3 regions of the Paenibacillus sp. FSL R5-0407 genome follow, and region 2 is predicted to be linked to each of the others. Evidence: riboswitches for the same ligand, from Rfam matches in the RefSeq annotation. Region 2 holds a riboswitch; each other region holds the start of a gene.

Region 1 (8,095 bases), 940 kb from region 2:
GGGACAACGCCTTTCTGTTATAGGATGCTATGGGTTGACCGGATAATGAGATCCCTCCATGATCCGGGGCTTCGATGCCGGAAATCAGGCTCAGCAGCGTGCTTTTGCCGCTTCCGTTCGGACCGATAACCCCCCAGAACTCGCCGGGCTCAACCTTCCAGCTGATCTCTTTCAGCGCATGGAGACGGCCATACGATTTAGCGGCGTTTTGGACCTCGATCATCGCATTTCCCTCTCTCTCGCTTTTTTCTTCCTATATAACAAATAAGCAAAAAACGGCGCGCCGATAAAGGCCGTAATTACGCCGAGCGGTATTTCCGTTGGCGCAAGCAGCGAACGGGCCGCGAGGTCGCTCCACATCATGAAGATCCCGCCTCCAAGCGCGGACAACGGGATGATGAGACGATAATCGGGTCCGGTAACCAGCCGGATCATATGAGGAACGACTAGCCCGACAAAGCCGATAACTCCGGAAACGGAAACAGCCGCTGCCGTCATCAACGTGGCCACGAGCAGAACGGCCAGTTTCGTCGATTCCACGTTCAGTCCGGAATGTGCCGCTTGACGTTCACCTAAAGCCAGCAGGTTCAATGAACGCGAGCGGCTCCAGAGATAAAGTCCGCCAAGTATTAAATATGGAAGCAGGATGGCCGTATACGACCATCCTCGAAGACTCAGGCTTCCCATTGTCCAATACAATATTTCGTTGACCGTCCTTTTCGACATGGCCGTAAGAAAAGAAACGACCGCCCCGAGAAAGGATTGCATCACTACTCCCGACAAAATCAGGCTTTCGATCGGTATTTTTCCATTCTCTCTCGCCAGCCACATCACGATCCACAGCGTTGCCGCCCCCGTCAGGAAAGCGACTACCGGCAGCGTGAATATCCCCAGCAAAGAAAACTGCCAACCGAAAAAGATCAATACGGCCGCGCCTACCGCGGAACCCGAGGATACGCCCAACGTGAACGGATCGGCAAGCGGGTTGCGGAGCACCCCTTGAAATGCGGAGCCCGCGACGGCAAGCGAAGCTCCCACCAACAGGCCGAGCAGTACGCGCGGCAGGCGAACCTGCATCACGATTTGCTCCGAAGCCACGCTCCAGTCAGGCTGAATCCACCGCCCGAGACCGGGCAACTGATGGAGCAGGATACGAGCGATTTCCCCGGCAGGCAAGTGAACGGAACCGAACCCGATGCAGATCAGCAGTGAGAATATAAGCAATCCTAGGCCGATAAATCCGTAACCTGCCAGCCTGGTCCTCATGGCTGAATCAGGTCCGGATAGATCGCTTTAGCCACTTCAATCAAACCTTGGGTTACCCGTGGTCCCGGCCGGCTGAGCAAATTGTCGTCCATTGCCACAATGCGATCTTCCTTCACGGCCGTGATCTGATCCCATCCCCCGCGGCCTTTGATAATCTCGGCTAACGTCCGGTTGTTCTCATCTACGACGCTTTTCGCATATAAAATAACGTCCGGATTTGCCTTAATAATATTCTCTTCGTTAATTTCGCTCCAGCCGGTAATGTCGGATGCCACATTTTCCCCGCCTGCAACCTGAATCATCTCATCCATAAACTCTCCCTTGCCTACCGTCCAGCCTGGAGAAAATTCGATATATACCTTTTTCTTTTGATCAGCCGGCAAAGATTTCACGGCCTCGGTCACTTTATCCAATTCGGCCTGCATTTGTGCGGTTACTTCGTTTGCCTCTTTTTGATGATCGGTGATCTCGCCGATCGTCCGGATATTCTCCATCACGCCGTCAATCGTCTTCGGATTGGAGCGGTATACTTTCATCCCCAGGTCGCTAAGGCTCTTGACCGTATCTTCACCGATCAGGTTCCCGGCAAGCACAAGGTCAGGCTGAGCCGCAACTACAGCTTCCACATTCACCTGGAACCCGCCCATTCTTGGCTTGTCCTTTACAGCTTCCGGATAATCGTCATTATCGGAAACTCCGACCACCTGCTCATCCAGACCAAGCGCGAACAGCCCTTCTGTCTCCGATGGCGCCAACGATACGATCCGCTGCGGTGCGGATTCAAACGTAAATTCCGTTCCGAAAGCATCCTTTACCGTAAGCGGATAAGAAGTCTGCTGCCCTTCCTGCTCCGGCGCGGAAGTTTCGTTATTTTGACTCTGTTCCGTTTGTGACGTATTGCCGCTATTATCCGCCGCGTTATTCTTTCCGTTTGTACCGCAGCCGGCCGTAACTAGCAACAACAGCGCCAGCAGCCAAATCCCCCAAATCTTAGTCCATTTCTTCATTTTGTCCCTCTCCTTCGGGTTTCTTTATTAAGAAACGCCTTAACCCTAGCGAAGCCCTATTATTTAAGAAAAAAACCCATCCTGAGCGGATGGGTTACGTCTACAAAGTCATATCGGAGGCCTTGGCTTAATGGCTTGACTGCCCTAGCGGAAAAGCAGGCTCCGTGTTCTAAGCAGAACGTTATCCTTTCCTCGAAGGACCGTCTAATCTCCCGTTGGCAGGTCTCCTGACTATCAGGTTGCGACGAAGTCCGCCTTCCCATCATACTATGGCGTATGGCAGTGGCATCGATGAGCTTCGTCCCTGTACACAGTGGCGGGACCGTGCCGGATTTACACCGGCTTCCCTTTTAACCCGAAGCTTGCGGTTAAGCTTGCTCCAGGACCTACGGGCACTTCTATTCGCTTGAATCAAGGCTTTCTTTCTCTATAGGATTATAGGGGAAAAGACTCAAACTTACAATACTCCCGGGCAAGCTTCATGATCGAATCCCCTGTTTCTCGAGACTCACCCAGGAACTCTTATTCTATTGACAAATCGGCTCCAAGTACGCCGATCACGATATCGTCCTTCACAATAGGAACAGATAAGGTGATGCATCGCCGTTTCGTTATAGCCGAGACATAGCTCTCCGAAATGACCGTCTCCCCGCTCTTTGCACTGCGGAACCATTCACGCCCCTTGGCATTCAGCAATCCCGCCTCCGGAATCGAAATCACAAATGAACCGTCCACCCGGTTTGTCCATGCCGCCTCCAGCCCGGATTCCCGGGACAAGAGCAGCTCCAGAGCGGTCCGGTGATCCGCCTCCAACATCCCGGTGAGCGGCTCGGTTTGCGCAATCTCCTGAAGTTTGCGGGCGTAAGTCAAACCCAGAGCCCGGACCGCCTCCCGTTGTTCTGCCGACTCCTCACCACCGGATGAACCGATCCGGACCGCGTCAAGCGAGGTGATCAGTTCGGCTTGTGCCCGGTGCAAACCACCGGCTACGGTTTGCAGCTTGCCGATATGTATTCTTTGGGATTCCATGCGAGACAACGCACCTTCCACATGGGAAATGCTGCGGCTAAGCGCGGCATGGACATCATTCATCATACTGTCCATATTCCGCGTCATCTCAGTCTGTTCCTTGCTGCGCTTTCCTGTCTCGGCTACGTGATCGTTGATCGCAGCCACTTCATCGGATATAAACAGGATGTCTCTCCCCATGATTTTCAATAACTCAATGCCGTCTAAAGCCGACTTCTTTCCCTCATGCAGCGTTTCCTTGACCCTGTCAACCTCATCCACGATTTGCCGGAACAAGGGAGCGGAGCTGCCGATAGCCTTGCCGCTCTGCTCAGCGAGTTGCCTCATCCGCATGGCCACCACATCGAAACCTTTGCCCTGCTCCCCCAGCCTGGCCGCCTCAATAGAGGCGTTCAGCGCCAGCAACGACACCTCGCCGGATATTCCCTCAAGCTCCCGGTACAGGGCCCCGAGCTTTCGTGTATTGCTCTCAAGATCATTCATAGGGCCGGCAATGGATTGCTGGGATTCCGCCAGCGAGCGGATCGTACCGTCTGCAGCTACGAGCGCCTCCGACATCCTTGAAGCTTCCGACAGCGTCCTTTCGCTGCGGTAACGCAGCTGTTCCGCAGCCTCTTGAATCCGGAATGCGGAAGAAGCTACCTCCTCCATCGCGGCCAGGCTCTCCTGCACTTGTTCCAAAGACCGTTCGCTGCTGGCTTTCAGCTTCATATCCTCAACGGAAGATATATCGGATAAATGCTGGAGCTCCCCGATACTCTCACTCACCTCACCGACGGCAGCTTGCAACCGGTCCGCCGCTACTCGCGATTCGTTCACCATCGCCCCCCATTGGCTTGCCGTCTGCGCTTCTTCGTGCGATCCCTGCGGAGCTGCCGGAGGAATAGAACCGGAAGGGGGTTGTCCTTTCCTCCAGGATATCGGAAGATTCAGGGACAGCATTACAAAACAAAGAACGGCAATCAGGGCCGTCAAAGGAATGTACCAGGAAGAATCCTGCAGCAAAGCCGCCACGAATAATACGATAGCTGCTATAAAGCCAAGCAGACGTACATTTTTTTCGAATACACCAAAATATCTCATTGTCCTCGCCACCTCATGTCAGATTATCTAACATTATAAAGCGGGATTCTGAACTTAAAAAGAGAATTTTATAGAAAAATTAAAAATAATCATAAATTCCCTATGAAAACATCAAATATTTGACACCTCATGTGATATTTATCCGGGTTTTTGACTGGGATTCGGTTATCCCTGACATACCCATATCTTTCGAATGAATGAACCTTTGGCTGCACGGCCGTAGTCCATAATTCTAAATCCGCATGCCAGAATATCCTCCTCTATCTCCTCCGTTGAGATGATTACAGCACGGTCGCTGAATCCCCGCAGGCCGACCAGCATAGATTGTTTGACTTCTTGCGGCAGCACAGAGCACAGATTGTAGGGCATGTCCAGAATCGCCGCATCGTAATGATCGCTCACGTCCCTCATGTCTCCGACGGTAACAAGACTCGAGACATCGTATCCGAAATACGCCAAATTCTCCCGGGCTCCCTTAACGGCCAGCGGATTCAAATCCCGGCCCCGGATGTCTATTCCCATAGATAGTGCTTCGATAAGGACATTGCCCATCCCGCAGCAGGGATCGATCGCCCTAATCCCTGCCGGGTCAGGAACTGCGATGTTGACAAGGGATCGGGCCAGCGCGGCGGAAAGCCCGGTAGAATAATTTTGCGGCTTATGCTTATGCCCCTGCCAGGCCGGATCCGCCATGCGGCAAACTCCAAGCAGCCAGCCCTCTTCAAAAGAAAGCAAACCAAACGTAAAATCCGGAGTGCGCATTTCTGCGGTCCCCCGGATACCAGCTCCTACTTGCCGCTCCAACTGCCGTTGCTCCTTATAACTCCGTTTCAACCCGTGCTTGATATACAGCACTTTAAACGTATGTCCATCAAGCTGAATTCCCCCCGCTTGGGCAACAATATCCTCAAGTTCCACCCCTGTGAACAATACGTCTATCCGCATGGAAATAAATGGACTCCGTTCCGGCACAATCGCCACATTACTGTCTATATAGGGGTATACTCCCGGCGTTTGTCCGAATAGGGCACGGAATTCCATATTACACAATTCGCGATCGTTTTCATGACAAGCAAACGGATAAATATATCGATCAGAATGTAAATTCGTCAAAACCTTTGGTTGTTGAGATGACTCGGATGCACTTTCCATGTTTCCTCCCGAAATATAAGACCTTGCTCTTATTGTATCAAAATCGCAATCGGGAAGCTCAAATATGAACCCTATCTCCGAACCGGGGTAGAGCCGACGACTCCATACCTCCACAATACTTTGCGTCCGAACCAGCCAAACAGCCGGTCCGTGACAAAGCCCATTAATCCGAGGCTGATGAGGCCGACAAAAATCCAGTCCGTGCGGAAAAACAACCGCGAGTTCCAGATCAAATAGCCGACGCCTTCATTGGAAGCGATCATTTCCGCCCCGACGATGGCCATATACGATGTCCCCATGGCGAGCCGGACTCCGGTGAACATATAGGGCGCCGTCGCCGGGATGATGACATGCAGGATGATCTGCCATTCCGATGCCCCCATGCTGCGGGCCGCCCGGACTTTATCCTCTTCTACGGACAGCACCCCTGTCAGCGTGTTCATCATCACGATAAATAGTGTGGCATACAGGATCAGGGCGATTTTTGACTGCTCCCCGATGCCGAACCAGACAAGAAACAGCGTAATGAATGCGATGGGAGGAATAAACCGGATGAAATTGAGCAACGGCTCGGCAAAATGACGGATGACATCCACCTTGCCGATGAGGACGCCCAGCGGAATCGCAATCAGGCTGCCGAGCGCCCAGCCGCTAAACACTCTGTAAAAGCTAATACCGATATATTTCGGGAGCGAGCCGTCCTTGAACAGTTCAACCCCGCCTTTAACGGTCTCTACCGGGCCGGGAATTACTTCAGGGCCGTAAAGCAACGCCCCGGTTTGCCAGGCCGCCAAAACAAAAATCCAAAGCAGGAGCAGGCCAGCCCATTTCTTTTTTAACCAAGTCATCACTCTTCCCCCCCTATTCGTCAAAGTGCGCCTGAATCCGTGAATGATACTCGTAAAACTCCGCCGCCGAAACTTCCCTTGGATAAGTGAGCGGAATATCGTAAATATGCGATATTTTGGATGAAGGGCCCGGGGACATGATGCCAATCCGTCCTCCGAGCAGGATAGCCTCTTGGATATCGTGCGTTACGAACACGATGGTTTTGTCCGTTTGCCGCCAAATGCGAACCAGCTCTTTCTGCATCGTTCTGCGGGTCATCGCATCCAATGCGCCGAACGGCTCATCCATAAGCAGGATTTCCGGATCGTTGGCTAGGACACGGGCAAGCTGCACCCGCTGCTTCATCCCGCCGGATAGTTCCCTCGGCAGTTTATCTCCATGTCCTGTCAGCCCTACCAGGTCGATATACTGCTCGGAGACGACCCTTCTGTCCCGCTTCGGAACCTTCTTCATCTTTAGCCCGAACTCGACGTTCTGCCTGACGGTAAGCCAGGGGAACAGCGAGGAATCGGCCTGCTGGAACACGACCGCCCGGTCGCGACCCGGCTTATCGATATCGGACCCACCAACACGCAGATTTCCGCTTGTTTTTGAAATGAAGCCTGCGATCATGTTCAACAGTGTGGATTTTCCGCAGCCGCTCGGCCCAAGGAGAACAAAAAACTCGCCGCCCTTGATCACCAGGTCCACATCTTTGATGATGTAGTGAATATCCCCGTTTCCACTACCGGACCCGGGATGATCATGATAGCTTTTGTTCAAACCTTCGATTGTGATCGTATGTTTCTTTGAAGCCACAGGTTTAACAGACGCCAAGGACATCCCGATCCCTCCTTAAGGTGCCGCCGTCACGCGGTCAGGAAAAACAGTCCGCAGCGGATCCAGCTTGATTTTATCTCTCAATTCGAAGTCCTGCTGTATGATCCCGTTCTCCACCATGTATTGCTTTTGGCGGGACAGGCTGTCGAGCGCGGAATCCGTGAATTCGACGTTCCAATTAATGACGGATAAATCCTTCAGCGTCGCTTCTTTCGGTTGTTTGACTTCCTTGTATAAAATATCCGCAACCTTCTCCGGGTTCTCCTTCACAAACCGGGACGATTCATCCAGCGCATCCAGAAAATTCGCCACGACGTCCGGCTTGTCGGCAATCAGCGATTCCGGGGCGATAATCTGGCTGCCGATCCGCACCTTCGTTTGCGACATATCGGTCAGTTGATGCGCTTCTTCCAAAGCTTCAAACTTATCCACCATGGCTGCACCGGTAACCCAAACGGCATCGACTTCGCCCTTTTTCAGTGCAATGTATGCTTCATCAAATCCTCCTTGGCCGATGAACTTGACATTCTCGGGTTCGAGCCCGTATTCGGACAAGTATTCATCCCATAAATAAGAAATGAAGGTCCCCCGCAAAAAGCTCAGGTTCTTTCCGGCCAAATCCTCCGGACGTTCTATTTCGTTCCGCACGTACAGCTTCCACTGTTTCGCGCTCAGATCGGTAGAGTTTCCCGTCGACGCGATGATCGCGTACTCTCCTTTGCTGACGGCGTTCAAAATCGGGAAGTCGGCTCCCCAAGCGATATCCGCCTGCTTGATAAACAATGAATTAATTCCTTCCGCCGGCGTGGCAAACGTAACAAGTTTCGCTTCGATTCCGTGCTTCTCAAAAATCCCTTGATTCGCTGCAACCCGCAGCACGGGATTTGAGG
Region 2 (8,095 bases):
CGCGGCAATCCCGACCTGTCTGCGGTTGCGCGGATCGTTGACGAGACTTCCGGCAATGAACATGGCGAGCGAAAATCCGATGAATTTCTCCAGTTCGCCGAGACCCCCGAATTGGCCGAGCATAATCTCTCCAAATATCACTTCACCCAGCGCCGCCCCTACGGCGGCATAAAACGGATGGAACAGGATACATAATGTCAGCGGAATAAACGCGAAGTACTCCACCGAGAATTCCACCGGGCCGAGCCGCAGGGATGGAATCAGCTCCGTAATCATGTTGGACAAGCCGTACAAGGACATAGACAAAATAAACACCATCATTTTTTGCGATTGCGTAAGCACATATCTTTTTTGGGATCGAATCACTTGCATTCCCTCCTTTTATTTGGTTGTTCAAACGCCCTTTCATCAGGCTAATCCCAATATAAAGTCCAATTATTAAATCCGATGCCCGGGTACGTTAAAATAATGTAAATAAAATTACATAAGTCGTATTTATGAAAAAATACACATCAAAAGTCATCTGTTCGCTGCTATTCGGATTGGGCATGAGTCGCTTTTGCCCTTCCTAAATCCGGTATGTTAATCTATTTCTAGCAACGCACCAGACAATGAAAGTGAGGCCGTCTCTCGTGAAACTGGACTGGAACACCGAGGCCCTGTCGCCGGGTCAGTTTAAAATTGCGGACTATATCCAAAAAAACTCGCAAACCGTCCTGTTCTCCACTGAACAGGAAATCGCCGACGCGCTGGGGCTGAGCATTGCTTCGGTCTCGCGGTTTTGGCGTACGGTCGGTTTCAAAAATATTAAAGATTTCAAAACCAAGCTGCGGAGTCAGCTCGACGTGACGCCCGCGGCAAAAATGAAAAATATTATGGACAAAGCGGACGCCAGCCCGCTCCCCCAGCAATTTCTCGCCACCACCATGAGGCATCTCGAAGAAACGCTGACCCATTATTCCGCGGATTCCTTCGAAGCCGCCGTCACGGCTCTGACTTCGGCAAAGCGCATCTACATCTATGGTCCGGGCCCTTCTGCCGGACTCACGGAATTGCTTCATTACAGGCTTGGCCGATTCGGCCTGTCCATCCATCGGCTGGACCGCGGCGGAAGCGAGATGTTCGAAGATCTTCTACATCTGGGCGAAGAAGATCTCGTAGTTCTGTTCGGGTTCGTCCGGTTGCTGCCGGAAGCGAAGGTGATCGTCGATCATGCCAAAGAGACCGGCTACCGGACTTTGCTCATCACGGACCGGCTTGTTGCCGACTTTTCCGATCAATGCGATATCACGCTGTTTGCCAGCCGGGGAGAAACGTGGGAATTTCACTCTATGATCGCCCCTACGTTTATAGTAGAAAATTTGATCGTCGCGGTAGGAATGCGAAATCAGGACGATCATCTCCGCAAATTGAACGAGTTGAATCAACTACGAAAAAAATACGCCCATGAGCTCCCTAGATGATCAAAATATAAACCTGCTTTTCGTAATTTGGAGTCAAAATTTTTTTAATATTTTTTTCATCCCCGCTGGCCCGCACCGCGGTTGCTTTCAGAGGAATTTTCATTATTTTCAATCGTCAAATTCGAGCTAGGCCCATTTACAAACACAACATATTGGGGTAAATTAATATCACTACAACAAAATATAGTGTGAACGGGTGGTCCGGCGCCCAAGACGCCGGGTCTTAAAAGGGAAGGCGGTGCAAATCCGCTGCGGTCCCGCCACTGTAATCGGAACGCCTGGGAAACCGTCGTGATCCTCCCAAGGCAATTCGCCCGACATGATGCCACTGAGGGAATTTATCTCTCCCCCGGGAAGGCGTCGGCGCATCACCGAAAGTCAGGAGACCTGCCCGTTTGGAAGACACCGCGCTAACCTGCGAGGAACAGGGAGGTGTCCGATGCAGCTCATGCATAGCTTTGTTTTAACTTCTTTTGTTACGCCTTCCTATAGCTATCATTCTGGAGACATTCGGGCATTTTCAACCTTGCCGGGTTGGGAATGCTTTTTATATGCGAGTATTACCCAGTTATCAGGGAGGAGAACTAAGATGTCGTTGTTGAATGTAATCGATACGGAAGTAAACCGGGAGCAAATGATGGAGGAAGTTATCCGTCTTGGCGAAGAAATCGTCGAGAGTTCAAATTTGGAGATCCTGCGCGAAAACGCCAACTTAAACGGTGAAAGCTTCTCCGGCAAAATGAGCAAATTCGGCAGCGAGTACTCGAAATGGTATGCAAATCATTTTGTTATGCCGCCGCGGATCGTTCAAGCGATCAAGGACAATGTAGTCTATGTGCATGACCTCGATCAATACGCGATCGGCACGACCAACTGCATTTTCATTCCGTTTGCCAAGCTGCTGCGCGAAGGCTTCAACACCGGCAATGGCAGCGTCCGGCCGCCGAACTCGATCATGACCGCGATGGCGCTCGTAGCGATTATTTTTCAATCCCAGCAAAACTCCCAATACGGCGGCGTATCGGCCAACATGATTGACCACGACCTGGCTCCTTACGTAGCGAAATCCTTCGCCAAATACTTCCGCAAAGGACTGGAGTATTTTGAGGAAGGTGACAGCGAGGCCGACTTTGGCGGCGAAATCAATATGAGCCGGAGCGACCTTCAAGAGCAATATCCGAAATCTTTTAAATATGCGTTAAAAGAAACCGAAAGCGAAACGCTGCAAGGCGCGGAGAGTCTGATTCATAATCTGAATACGATGTCCAGCCGCGCGGGGGGACAAATCCCATTCACCAGCATCAACTACGGCACCTGCACGTCTCCGGAAGGCCAGCTCGTCATCAGCTCTCTGTTGACGGCAACGATGCGTGGACTCGGCAGCGGAGAAACACCGATTTTCCCGATTCAGATTTTCAAATGCAAACAAGGCGTCAACCAAAATCCGGGAGAGCCGAACTATCATCTCTTTCTGAAGTCGGCGGAATGCTCAGCCAAGCGGCTGTATCCGAACTTCGCCAACCTGGACGCCCCGTTGAATCTCATGCACTACGATCCGGCCGATCCGGATACCGAATTCGCTACGATGGGCTGCCGCACGCGGGTGTTGAGCGACCGATTCGGACGCAACCACCTGTCCGGTAAGGGCAACCTTTCCTTTAATACGTTGAATCTGGTCAAGCTCGGATTGGAGCATGGGATCGCGTTGGGACGAAGAAACGTTGCGGATGAGCGCGGCTTCTATCATGAGCTCGACCATTACCTCGACATCGCGCTGGAAGGCCTGCTTCACCGTTACCAAATCCAGGCCGCGCAAAAAGCGAAGGCTTCCGATTTCATGATGCGCGAGGGCGTTTGGGAAGGCGGCGACAAGCTGGACCCCGAGGATAACGTCGGCGAATTGATCAAACACGGCTCCCTGTCCATCGGATTCATCGGGCTGGCGGAATGCATGAAGGCGATGTACGGCAAGCATCATGGCGAAGACGAACAGGTCTACCAAAAGGCTTACGATCTGATCGCCTACATGCGCGACTACTGCGACAGACAAGGCGATCTCCACAATCTGAACATTACGTTGTTCGCCACGCCGGCGGAAGGGCTGTCCGGCAAATTCACCAAGCGTGACCAGGCCTTCTACGGCACCGTGCCGGGTGTCGTCGACCGGGAGTATTACACGAACTCTTTCCATATTCCCGTGTACTACAAAATTAGTGCCGCGAAAAAGATTCAGCTGGAGGCCGCGTTCCACGGACTGTGCAATGCAGGAGCCATCTCTTATATCGAATTGAACGGAAACGCCCGCAGCAATCCTGCGGCATTCCTGCAAATCGTTCGATATGCCTTGTCGCAGCAGGTTAGCTACTTCAGCATCAACCATCCGATCGACCGCTGCTCCGCGTGCGGGTTTGAGGGCATCATCGGGGCCACCTGCCCTTCCTGCAGCAGTCACGAAAAGGATGTTTACATCCGCCGGCTGCGCCGCGTGACCGGGTATCTGACCGGCGACTATCAGACGCGCTTCAATGCCGCGAAACAGGCCGAAGTCCGCGACCGGGTGAAACACGACGCATGAACATATGCGGCTACTACCCGGAATCCATCAATGAAGGCGAAGGACTTCGCGCCGCCATCTTCATCAGCGGCTGCCGGCATTACTGCAAAGGCTGCTTCAGCGCAGCCACCTGGAATTTCAATTACGGCGAGCTATTGACGCCGGAGCGCGAACTGGAAATCATCACCGACATCAAAAACAACCCCTTGCTCAGCGGGGTCACGATTTTGGGCGGGGATCCGTTCTTCTCCGCCGCCGAGGTCAGCGCCTTTGTCGATCGCTTGCGCCTCGAAGCCGGTCGGTCCTTACCGATCTGGATTTACAGCGGGTATACGTACGAAGAATTGACCGAGCACCGAGATTCGCCGGAATTTCAATTACTCAGACGCTGCCAAGTGCTGGTAGACGGGCGGTTCGTTGAAGAATTGCGGGATCCCTCCCTGCTCTACAGGGGTAGCTCCAACCAGCGTCTTATCGATATTGAGGCTAGCTTGGCGCAAGGTCAGCCTGCCCTCTGGGAGCCAACTTTCTCTTTCTAGCTGTCTGACTTTCTAGTATAATTGATAATCTGTGATGCTTTTTATAGACAACATCCTACAAAAAGCGTCACAGGTACTCAGCAGCTTGATTTATTTAGGCTGCGGGGGCCCCGGGAATATAATCATTTGCATATATAATCATCATTCGCGTCTTTCCGGACGCCCTTTTATCCTCAATTATTCTCAATTTGAGAATTAAAAGATTAATAGATTTAACCGGATTGCATCCGGTCCATTATCTCATGCCAGGAAAGCGAGGAATTTTATTCATGCCACTACTCGTCTCTAAACCCAACAACCGTCAACTCGCGTTCGATAACGAACGTCTCGGTGTTTATGCCGATCGCATTCTGGACGGATTACATACCCTGGACAAGGAGCGGCTGCTGCGCGGCGTCAACGCCAAGCTCAGACGCGACGAAGTAACCGGTGAGGAAATCAGCAGTGCGTTCACCATGTCCGCCTTGGAACTGGTCACCAAAGAAGAGCCCGACTGGAAATACGCGGCGGCCCGCTCGCTGCTTACCTCCCTTTACAAAAAAGCGGCCGTCAACCGCCGCTACAAAGCTTACCCGGAAGAGCCTTACGGGTCGTTCTACCATCTGATCACCGATTTGTGCAAAATCGGCATCTACCGCGAGGAATTGCTGGATTGCTACACCAAGGAGCAAATCGAGGAATTGGGCCACACGATCGACGCTTCCCGCGATCTGCTGTTTGACTACATCGGGCTGCTGACTCTGACCGAGCGCTACCTGGCTACCGATTTTGAAGGCCGGACGATGGAATTGCCGCAAGAGCGTTATATGGTCATCGCCATGTACCTCATGCACCGTGAGCCAGCCGAGACCCGTCTTGAGCTCGTTAAAGAAGCTTACTGGGCGATGAGCAACATTTATATGACGGCCGCGACGCCAACGATGTCCAATGCGGGCAAAAAAGTCGCCGGTCAGCTCTCCAGCTGCTTCATCGATACGGTTGACGATTCGCTGGAAGGCATCTTCGATTCCAACACCGACGTGGCCCGGCTCAGCAAAATGGGCGGCGGGATCGGCGTCTACCTCGGCAAAGTGCGCGCCCGCGGCTCCGACATCCGCGGTCACAAGAACACCAGCTCCGGCGTCATCCCTTGGATTCGCCAGCTGAACAACACGGCCGTCAGCGTCGACCAGCTCGGCACGCGTAAAGGCGCGATCGCCGTTTACCTGGACGTCTTCCATAAAGACATCCTCGCCTTCCTCGACCTCAAGCTGAACAACGGCGACGAGCGGATGCGCGCGCATGACGTGTTCCACGGCGTCTGCCTGCCGGACCTGTTCATGGAAGCTGTTGAAGCGCGCGGCGAATGGAACCTGTTCTGCCCGCACGAAGTGAAGAAGACGATGGGCTGGAAAGATGACAACGGCCGTCCGCTCGGCCTGGAGGATTTTTACGATAACGAATTCGGTAAAGGACAGTTCCGCGAGAAATACGAGGAAGCGGTCAATCACCCGACCTTGTCCCGAATCACGATGCCGGCGATCGATATCATGAAACGGATCATGAAATCGCAGTTGGAAACAGGAACGCCGTACATGTTCTACCGCGATACGGTCAACCGCGCCAACCCGAACCGGGCGCACGGCATGATCTACTCGTCCAACCTGTGCACGGAAATTATGCAGAACCAGTCGCCGACCGTAGTCGAACAAGAAGAACTCGTGACGAAGGACGGGCAAACCCGGATCGTTGTTTCGAAAATCCCTGGCGATTTCGTAGTCTGCAACCTGAACTCGATCCATCTGGCCCGTGCGGTTCCGGCCGGCGTACTCGACCGTCTTGTGCCGATCCAGACTCGGATGCTGGACAACGTCATCGACATTAACAATATCGAAGTGTTGCAAGCTCAGTATACGAACAGCCAGTACCGGGCCATCGGCCTCGGCACGTTCGGACTGCATCACCTGCTCGCGCTCGAAGGCATCCGCTGGGAATCCGACGAAGCCGTAGCTTATAACGATGCGCTTTACGAGAAAATCAACTACCTGCTGGTTAAATCCAGCATGGAGCTGGCCATCGAAAAAGGCCGCTATCCGAAATTCGCCGGTTCCGACTGGGAAAACGGACATTACTTCACCTATCGCGGATACACGGACGGCTCCCGCGAGGGCAAATTCGTAACGACGGAGCAATGGAAAGAGCTTGCCGAGCAAGTCAGCAAGAACGGCGTCCGCAACGCCTGGATGTTCGCGATCGCGCCGAACGGCTCGACTTCGATCATCGCCGGTTCTACCGCAAGTATCGATCCGCTCTATGAGCTGCTCTCTTATGAAGAGAAAACGACGTACAAGATCGCTAACCCGGCACCGGATCTGTCCGAGAAAACGATCTGGTACTACAAGACGGCGTTCCTGGTCGACCAGCACGCGTCCATCAACATGGCGTCCGCTCGCCAACGCCACGTAGACCAAGCGCAAAGCTTCAACTTCTACGTGCGCCCGGATATCAAGGCGAGCGAGTTCCTGGAACTCCATCTGCATGCCTGGAAGGCCGGTCTGAAATCGACCTACTATGTGCGCAGCCGGGCCTTGACCATTGAAGAGTGCGAGTCCTGCGCTTCATAAGCTGAGCGAGACAGGCTTGAGCCGGCTTAGGCCGGGCTCGAGCGGAGCTTGGGTCAGGTTTGAGCCGGGCTTGGTTGGAAAAAATACAACGAGATTGCCTGGATGACTCCATTCCAAGCCTTTGATTGGATAAAATCCAATGAGGCGGCCTCATAAACGCTGTTATAGCTGAAAAAATGAGAAATGATTGGATTATATCCAACCATGCTTGGGAATTAGCTCATTTTAACGATAATGATTGGAAATATTCCAATGAGAATAGCATTTCCATTCCATCCGTAAACTCAGAAATGAAAAGGGGCCGACATGGCCCCTTATAATCAAGGAGATGAAATCCATGCAACTGCAAACGATTTTTAATACGGAGGCACCGAACAAATCGACCCGGATCATCGGTGGCGAGTGCTCGGGGATTCTGAACTGGAACGACATCCGCATGCCGCACATGTATAAGCTGTACAAAGTGCTGCTTCTCAATCACTGGATTGCCGATGAAATTCCGATGAATAAAGATGCCCAGCAGTTCGCCCAGCTTGATGCCGAAGAACAGCGCACGTTTAAAATCAACATCTCGCTGCTCGCGGTGCTCGATTCGATGCAGACGATGTTCGTCGGCGACGTGAAGCGGTATTTTACCGACTCCTCGCTGGAGGCCATTTCGGCCATTATCGGGCAGCAGGAAGTCGTGCATAACCAATCCTATTCCTATGTTCTCTCCTCCATCGTTTCCGACCAGGAGCAAAAGGAGATTTTCGAATACTGGAAGCATGACCCGGTTCTGCTGGAACGCAACAAGTTCATTTCCGACATCTATCAAAACTTCCGTAACGAAGCTACTCCGCAAACCTTTTTCGAGGCGCTGGTGGCGGATCTTATCCTGGAAGGCATTTTCTTCTACAGTACCTTCGCCTTCTTCTACAACCTCGCCCGCGACCA
Region 3 (8,095 bases), on a different contig from region 2:
GGAGCTGTATCTTCAAACAGCCGTTCTGCTCAAATCTTGACTCAACTTGGCGGACCTAGCAACATCGAATCCGTGGATGCTTGTATCACACGTCTGCGTCTTATCGTTAAAGATGAGAAGATTGTAAACGACGCCGGATTGAAAAAGCTTGGTGCTTCCGGGGTTATGAGGCTCGGCAAAGGTGCTGTTCAGGTCGTATTTGGACCACAATCCGAAGGAATCAAGGATGAAATCAAAACAATGCTGTAAAATTAGATAAGGCTAAGCAAGGCCTCTGTAAGCAGGGTGGATCAAGATCCACCCTGCTTTTTAATGTGCAAAGGGGCTTTTTCTTGGATTAAGTACGCGAATAAAACGATAACGACTCATTTGTGATGGGAATCACAAGCGGGGCGGAAGAGGCATCATACAATAAGTTTAGAGGTGTTTACCTGTAAAAGGAGGAAGCCGTATGATCGAGAAATTAACGAAACGCACTCTTGCCCTCGCCATTACAGCGGCTTTAGTCGTACTGCCGGCTTGCGGTAAGATTGGAGATCAAAATGCTATAGGTCAGGCCGGGAAAGGTCCTGTTAAGCAATTTACAGTTCACGCCCGCAGCACGGGCTATGATATGACGGAGATTAAAGTCAAGCAGGGGGATACCGTAAAGATCACGCTCAAAAACGAACAAGGCATGCACTCGCTGAAAATTAAGGGATACAATAAGGAAGTAAGAGGCGGAAAGACTATTACGTTCGTAGCGGATAAAGCGGGGAAGTTTGTGTTTTCCTGTAATATCTCTTGCGGCAAAAATCATAAGGCCATGACAGGGAAGTTGATCGTCAAATAAAAGGGGAATGGGCTGAACTAAATAATCAATGCGGGCAAAATATAGACTGAGCTAATGTGAACTGATGGGGACAAGTACGTAAAATGTTCCTTCGATCGTTGTTGGTTCCAGATTTCTTGATATTATCAATTCTTAAGGGGTAGAAATCCGGAACCAAAGGCGAACGCTCCGCTTCTGACGGAATCATTTTACTCCCTTGCCTGCATCAATTTCTAAACTCAGTCTATATAATTGATTTTTTAGTTCAGCAAGGGAGAAAAGTAAAAAAGCACCTGCAACGGCTTTCGCACGTTGCAGGTGCTTTTTTTGTTTAAAATCCCAACTCACGTTTGGCTTCCGGTGACATCATTTCCGGGGACCAACGGGGTTCCCAGACCAGATCGACATCGACGACAGCGACGTTCAACTGATCCTCTATCACGTATTTGACACCCCCGACAATCGTGTCATGCATCGGGCATCCCGGGGTAGTGAGTGTCATCTGTACATAAATTTGATCACCCAGATCCCGGATGTCGAAGACAAGCCCTAGATCGACAATGTTGACGCCCAGCTCGGGGTCATAAACTTCTTTTAGCATTTCGCGAATTTGTGCAGTGCGGTCCATTTTTGAGCCCTCCATAAAAATATAGTTTATTGGATCAAGGGATTAACGCGAGAAGACGAGTGCAATCAACGCAATATAGGCAAGCGAGACTAGTGAGAACAAGGCGCCGAATAAGGCAATCACCCACGAAGAGTTCAGGGCGATGCCGACCAGAACGGCCAATTGGGTGCATGCGATAAGAGTGAGCCCGAGATTTGCTTTTTTCTCGTTCAACAGATCGGCCATGACCGGTGTACCCGGCTTTCCGACCTGCTTGCCGTATTTGTGGGTCCACCAAAGGAACGGAACGATCTTGGAAGCATAACAGAGAATCATAAAGGATACCCAGCCGTTCAGATAGACCCAGCCGATCATCAGCATCGTTCGTGTGTCCATCAGTTGATCAGGGGCGGTTGCAAGCTTCACCAGAAGAGCCGCGGCAAACACCGCGAACAGTTGGTTCCCGTAAATCGTCCAGCCAATTCCGGCCCCAGGATTTTTCTTATGCCGCTTATTGCGGATTTGCAGCAGGTGGATATTGTAGGCAATCAGCGCCAGCATAATGATGACCAGGGCGGTCCAGGTCAGCCATATCGTCGTCCCGATGAGGAGCGAAACAGCTCCGAGCAGTACGCCGAGATTCCATAATCCGGGCGTTACCCATTGAAGGCGGGTGTCATATTCATGCGACAAGTAAAACATCGGCAACAGCTTGTAGCTAAAGCCGGTGATCAAAAGACCGAACCAGCCGAGCGTTCCGAGCCAGATGTGTGTGTGGAACAGGTTCTCATGCAGATCGCCCAACCAGCCGGTGGCGAAGTCAAGCCCCATGGTCATGCCGGAGAGACCGGTTAGCAGCAGGTAAAAAACGGCGCAAGTAGTGCTGATTGTAATCGCATCCCACTTGGCCGCGCGGAACAAGGTACATGCCATATTCCAAACGAACAGAACCAGCCCGATAAATGCGAGAGTCGCAAATCCGGCAATCCAAGAAATCTCTCCTTGAATAAAGCCGAACAGTAACCCGAATAGTCCAATCGTAAAACAGAAGTAGTGGATATAACCCAGCCGTTCGCTATAAATCGTAGTCTGCAAAATTACGTTGATTAGCTGGTAGACTGCTCCCATAGCGAGCATGGATGCCCATCCCAGAACAAACAGATGAACGTGAAACCAGCCGGCCGGCCCCCGGATGTCATCGCCGATCCAAGCGGTCAATGACATCAGCGAGGTGGCATGGAATAATATGAATCCGAATATGCCCGTAATAATAAACAGGAAAGGGAGGCGGGACATTTTTGACACGATGTTCAACCCCCTATGCTTTTGTGATAGTTACGATAGCCGATCCATCCGGTTGTTCTTCAACAGTGAAAGGGCAGCCCAGACTGTTCAATTCCTCGATCAAAAAAACGGGTACCCGGTCATTATGGATCCGGACCTGATCTCCGGGCTTGCAGCGATTCACCGCGGCAAGCGTTCTTACCATCGGCTGCGGGGGCTCTAGGCCTCGGTTATCAAGCTCGATCAGCTTGGATTGCCGTTCCTCGGGCACGGGTCCGTTGCACTCTGTTGATGCTTGGTTTATCGTATCCTGGGAAGCAAGGTCCTCGGAATTCGACTCGTCGAGCCATTGTTTATTTTTTTTGCTTACGAAGGTAGTAATCCAGTGCTCCTTGTTTTCCTGCTGGACGGCTTTTCCGACGAGGCTTTTCATTTTGAGGAAGCCCAGCAATGGAGTTGGCTTGAACGTGGCGTGCAAGACGAAAATATCGTCCGATTCCAGCGTTTTGACGGTATCCATAATGAGCTGGAACGGCTCCAGCTTGTTACGCAGCTGCTCTCTAACATCCAATTCAACGATTTTGGCATCTTTTCGATCCATCATGAATCACCTCTTCTTCATTATAAAACGCACATTCAGACCCATTGTGATTTCTGTCACATGTATTTCTGGTTTAGAAAGCTTGACTCTTGTTAATGGCTCATGGTGGATGGCTCTCCGTGATCCTTACCGTCCGCGGTAACCCGCAAAATGGCCGACGCTCCTTTGTTGGCGTCTTTCAATTGATGGGTCAAAATCGGGTAGTCGCCTTCTTCGGTTACGGTAAATTCGACAACCGCTCCGCCGCCTGCCGGAATCATGGCCGTTTGCAGCCCGTACATCACGTTTTTCGGATTTCCGTCGATATACACCCGGTCCATCGTGGTGCCGACGACATGGAAGGAGGACACTTCGTTAGGTCCTACGTTGGCGACGTACAATCTGACTTGATCCCCAACTTTGGCGAGCAGAGGGTGTTCCTTGAGCGTAAAGTCATCACCGTTAAAAACGACATATTCCGGCGGTTCATTCATGAACGCCTCTTCGTCATGCTCTCTGTACCACTCGCTTTGAACGATTGTATACTCCCGGACGATCTCGGCGTCGCTTTCATACCCGGCCTTCGGTTCGACAATAATCATTCCGTACATTCCGTTGCCTACATGGAGCAGAACCGGACTTGTACCGCAGTGGTACATAAAGACGCCGGGCGTCGTAGCCGGATAAGAGAAATTTCCTTGTTCATTCGGCATCACGTCGACGAATTTTTTGCTCGGGGCGGCATGAACCGCATGGAAATCCATGGAATGGGGCATGTCGGGGTCCATATTTTTCAGTGTAAAATCCAGCGTATCCCCTTCTTTGACCCGAATTACCGGGCCAGGCACCGTGCCGTTAAAGGTCCATGCGTTATAGAAAACCCCTTCCGAAATTTCCACATTGGTCACTTGGGCTGTCATTTCTATATGGACGGTCTGTCCCTCACGCCGGATGACCGGCTCAACCGGAGGTTGATTAACCACAGCAACTTCTTGCTCGGAGCCCGCTTCTTCGGCCGGAATAGCCGGGGAGGGGTACCAGACCGCCAGGATGATGACCAGACAGGAAAGGACCAGAAAGGCGGGTTTTGCATATTTCATAGGCGCAGCTCCTTTCACGGAGAGATATTTAAATTTTTATATTTTAAGACTAAAGGCAAACCGAAATAGCCCTTGTGACGGAAAGCACATTTATACGCATGTCGAAAAATCGTAACAATTGAGGCTAATTATGAGCCTGTTAATATTATTTCAAGATATGAAAAATTCACAATAGAAAATAATATTTTACGCGTATCTAGCCACTATTGTGAAATTTTCACAGTTGAGCTATATTGTTCTTGTAACGGGAGGTGTCAACATGGCATTTATGATCGCCCAAAGGGCATATATCAAGCTATTTTTAATTACAAAAGTGGAGCAGCGCCGGGGATACGGTTATCAAATGCTTGAGGAGTTGAAGCAAGAATTCGCGCCGTTCGGTTACGTTCCTCCGCAAAGCGAAATTTATCGGGCTCTGCACGAATTAGTGCAGGAAGGCGTATTATTTCGGACCAAGCAGCTTAAAGGCAGCGATCCCAGCGTGGATTTCCAGGAGATTGTGCTGTATCAATTTACGGATGACGGTACGGAGAAAGCCGAACTTTACAAAAAGCAGGTGAAAAGTGATCTGGATCGCTGCATCGGGATGTTGAATAAGGCAGTAAGGGATAATTATTAGAACAGCATTTAATTCCGACAAAGTTAGTATTGATTAATAATTGCACATCTTGTAAGATTAGTGAAACGAACTTCACAACTTCATAATTGTGGGAATAGGTGCTTCAGCCGCGGTTGAAGCTTAAAAGGGAAGTCCGGTGCAAATGCCGGCGCGGTCCCGCCACTGTAACAGAGAAGCCGAGATGCAATCATGGCCACTGGTGTTCAAGAACACTGGGAAGGCAGCATCGGGTGATGATTCTGAAGCCAGGAGACCTGCCTATTCTAGCAACACTGCTGTACCTACGGGAGATAGGGAGGTGTTAAAGATGAAAGCCATCGCACATATATACGAAGGTCCTCTTTAGCATTGACTAGAGAGGGCCTTTTTTGCGCACCGCGAGAACATCATAGGAAATGCATAGCTTTGTTAAATTTTATAGGGAAAAAGGGGAGAATTCGATGAGTAAGTATGTCAGCAGTAATCTAGGCTTTCCAAGAATCGGCAGAGAACGGGAATGGAAAAAAGCGATTGAAGCGTTCTGGAACGGGAAAATTAACGAGGGGGAGCTTCACGACCGCCTTTCCGATATTCGCAGGACTCATTGGAGACTTCAGCAGGAAAAAGGGATCGAGCTGATCCCGGTAGGTGATTTTTCGTATTATGATCAGGTCCTGGATATGACGGTGATGTTCGGACTGGTTCCGGAGCGTTTTGAATATGACGGCGGCCCGGTACCGCTCGCCACGTATTATGCCATAGCGAGAGGCAATGAATCGGCCGCAGCGAGCGAAATGACGAAATGGTTCAATACGAACTACCATTATATTGTTCCTGAGCTTGGCGGAAGGGAACCAGAATTGACGAAAAACACACCGCTGGAAGCTTATCGCGAAGCCAAGTCTGAGCTTGGCATCGAGGGGAAACCTGTGCTGCTCGGATTGTACACGTTTTTGAAGCTGTCCAAGGGGACACCTTCCTTTAGTATCGAGGAATGGAGCCGCAAATTACTGCCCTTGTACGTGCAGGTCTTGCGTGAACTGCAGGAAGAAGGAGCATCCTGGGTACAAATCGATGAGCCTGCGCTGGTTACCTCTGTATCGGATGAGGATTTGGAGCTGGTTCAAGAAATTTATGGAGCGATTGCACAAGAAGTTCCGGGACTGGCGGTTTTATTGCAAACCTATTTCGATTCGGCGGAACGTTACGAGCAAATCGTGAGTCTTCCGGTAAAAGGAATCGGTCTCGATTTCGTGCACGGTAAAGCGGGGAACCTTGAGGCGCTTCGTCAATATGGATTCCCGGCGGACAAAACGCTCGGAATAGGACTGATCGATGGCCGCAATATCTGGCGGACCGATCTTCCCGAAGCGCAAGTATTATTAGAAGCGATTGCCGCATTGATTCCGGGTTCCTCTGAATACATCATTCAACCTTCATGCAGCCTGCTGCATGTACCGGTATCGGCACAAGCGGAGAATGGACTGCCTTCCGTCCTTCAAGAATCGTTAGCTTTCGCGGAAGAAAAGCTGGATGAAATTAACGCTTTATCCATTGCAGCGAAGACAGGAGATGCTCCAGCTCCAGCTCTGTTCGCTAAGAGCAAGGAGGCTTTACAACGATTGGCCGGCGATGCATCACGCAGCCGGAGAGAAGTTCAGGAAGCGGTGAGCACCATCTCTGTCCAGCCATCGGAACGAAGCAGTGTTTTTTCCATCCGTCGCTTGAAACAACAGGCCAAATGGAATTTGCCGCTGTTGCCAACGACGACGATCGGCAGCTTTCCTCAAACCGCAGAGGTGCGTGCTGCCAGACAGAAATGGCGCAAGGGCGAATGGTCAACCGAGAAATATGATGAGTTCGTCGCGGCGGAGATCAAGAAGTGGATTGACATTCAGGAAGAAATCGGACTGGACGTGCTTGTCCATGGGGAATTCGAGCGCACGGATATGGTTGAGTTTTTCGGGGAAAAGCTTCCCGGTTTCGCATTTACTCGCGGGGGCTGGGTTCAATCGTATGGAACGCGCTGTGTGAAGCCTCCTCTGATTTATGGCGATGTGGAATTCGACCGGCCGATGACGGTAAAAGAAACGGCGTTCGCTCAGTCGCTGACCTCCAAACCGGTGAAAGGGATGCTGACCGGTCCGGTCACGATTCTAAACTGGTCCTTTGTTCGCAGCGATATATCCAGAGAGACCGTGGCATACCAGATCGCGCTCGCGCTTCGCAAGGAAGTGGAGGCACTGGAGGAAGCCGGGATCACAATGATCCAGGTCGACGAGCCGGCGCTTCGGGAAGGATTTCCGCTTAAACCGAAAGATAGAAGCGCTTATCTGGATTGGGCGGTTAAGGCGTTCAAGATCTCTACCTCAACGGTGCGGGAGACGACACAGATCCACACGCATATGTGCTATTGCGAATTCCATGATATGCTGGATTCCATTCAGGCACTGGATGCCGATGTGATTTCCATCGAAACTTCACGGAGCCACGGCGAGCTCATTCGCAGCTTTGAAGAGAATACGTACCCGCTTGGCATCGGGCTAGGGGTGTATGATATTCACAGTCCCCGGGTACCTTCCGAAGAGGAGATGGTCGCGATGATCTCCCGGGCGCTTCAGGTATTGGATCCCGAACTATTCTGGATCAACCCGGATTGCGGTCTTAAAACAAGAGGCCAGGAGGAAACTGTAGCGGCCTTGAAAAATATGGCTTCCGCAGCTCAACGCAGCAGGAATTCTCTTGCTTCAGCGAGTTTGGGGATATAACTATAGTAAAAATCTTCATTTGACAGGCCGATTTCCATCCTGTACTATAAATAATATAGTACTAGAATAATAGTTAGTATATAGACACCAGGAGGGAAATCTATAATGTCACATGTATTATTTATTAAAGCAAATAACCGTCCGGTTGATCAATCGGTCACAGTTAAACTTTATGAAAGTTTCTTGAAAACGTATAAAGAAACTCATCCGGATGACTTGGTCACCGAGCTGAACTTGTTCGAAGCGGATCTGCCGTACTATGACAACGATATGCTGACCGGCTTGTTCAAACTGGGTAAAGATATTCCGACGACTCCGGAGGAACAGAAAGCGGCCGATCTGGCGAA

What was found. Region 2 has a riboswitch for cobalamin ahead of NYE70_RS23845 (anaerobic ribonucleoside triphosphate reductase). Riboswitches for the same ligand answer to the same signal wherever they lie in the genome.
Region 1: another riboswitch for cobalamin. It lies ahead of NYE70_RS19860 (ABC transporter substrate-binding protein); the one in region 2 lies ahead of NYE70_RS23845 (anaerobic ribonucleoside triphosphate reductase).
Region 3: another riboswitch for cobalamin. It lies ahead of metE (5-methyltetrahydropteroyltriglutamate--homocysteine S-methyltransferase); the one in region 2 lies ahead of NYE70_RS23845 (anaerobic ribonucleoside triphosphate reductase).

Annotation. Positions count from the first base shown of each region.
Region 1 covers NZ_JBBPAX010000002.1:97,356-105,450, forward strand. Annotated here, with positions in the region: gene NYE70_RS19850 (ABC transporter ATP-binding protein) at 1-223, opposite strand, end outside; gene NYE70_RS19855 (FecCD family ABC transporter permease) at 220-1,266, opposite strand; gene NYE70_RS19860 (ABC transporter substrate-binding protein) at 1,263-2,273, opposite strand; cobalamin riboswitch at 2,474-2,678, opposite strand; gene NYE70_RS19865 (methyl-accepting chemotaxis protein) at 2,796-4,385, opposite strand; gene NYE70_RS19870 (TRM11 family SAM-dependent methyltransferase) at 4,551-5,426, opposite strand; gene NYE70_RS19875 (ABC transporter permease) at 5,609-6,385, opposite strand; gene NYE70_RS19880 (ABC transporter ATP-binding protein) at 6,399-7,208, opposite strand; gene NYE70_RS19885 (ABC transporter substrate-binding protein) at 7,221-8,095, opposite strand, start outside.
Region 2 covers NZ_JBBPAX010000002.1:1,039,043-1,047,137, forward strand. Annotated here, with positions in the region: gene NYE70_RS23835 (cell division protein FtsQ) at 1-372, opposite strand, end outside; gene NYE70_RS23840 (MurR/RpiR family transcriptional regulator) at 633-1,463, shown strand; cobalamin riboswitch at 1,641-1,872, shown strand; gene NYE70_RS23845 (anaerobic ribonucleoside triphosphate reductase) at 2,098-4,038, shown strand; gene nrdG (anaerobic ribonucleoside-triphosphate reductase activating protein) at 4,035-4,556, shown strand; gene NYE70_RS23855 (ribonucleoside-diphosphate reductase subunit alpha) at 4,826-7,159, shown strand; gene NYE70_RS23860 (ribonucleotide-diphosphate reductase subunit beta) at 7,497-8,095, shown strand, end outside.
Region 3 covers NZ_JBBPAX010000001.1:686,335-694,429, forward strand. Annotated here, with positions in the region: gene NYE70_RS03370 (PTS transporter subunit EIIC) at 1-249, shown strand, start outside; gene NYE70_RS03375 (cupredoxin domain-containing protein) at 452-832, shown strand; gene NYE70_RS03380 (hypothetical protein) at 1,016-1,159, opposite strand; gene NYE70_RS03385 (metal-sulfur cluster assembly factor) at 1,143-1,439, opposite strand; gene NYE70_RS03390 (hypothetical protein) at 1,482-2,714, opposite strand; gene NYE70_RS03395 (DUF2249 domain-containing protein) at 2,737-3,303, opposite strand; gene NYE70_RS03400 (multicopper oxidase domain-containing protein) at 3,396-4,382, opposite strand; gene NYE70_RS03405 (helix-turn-helix transcriptional regulator) at 4,642-5,001, shown strand; cobalamin riboswitch at 5,081-5,277, shown strand; gene metE (5-methyltetrahydropteroyltriglutamate--homocysteine S-methyltransferase) at 5,442-7,748, shown strand; gene NYE70_RS03415 (FMN-dependent NADH-azoreductase) at 7,854-8,095, shown strand, end outside.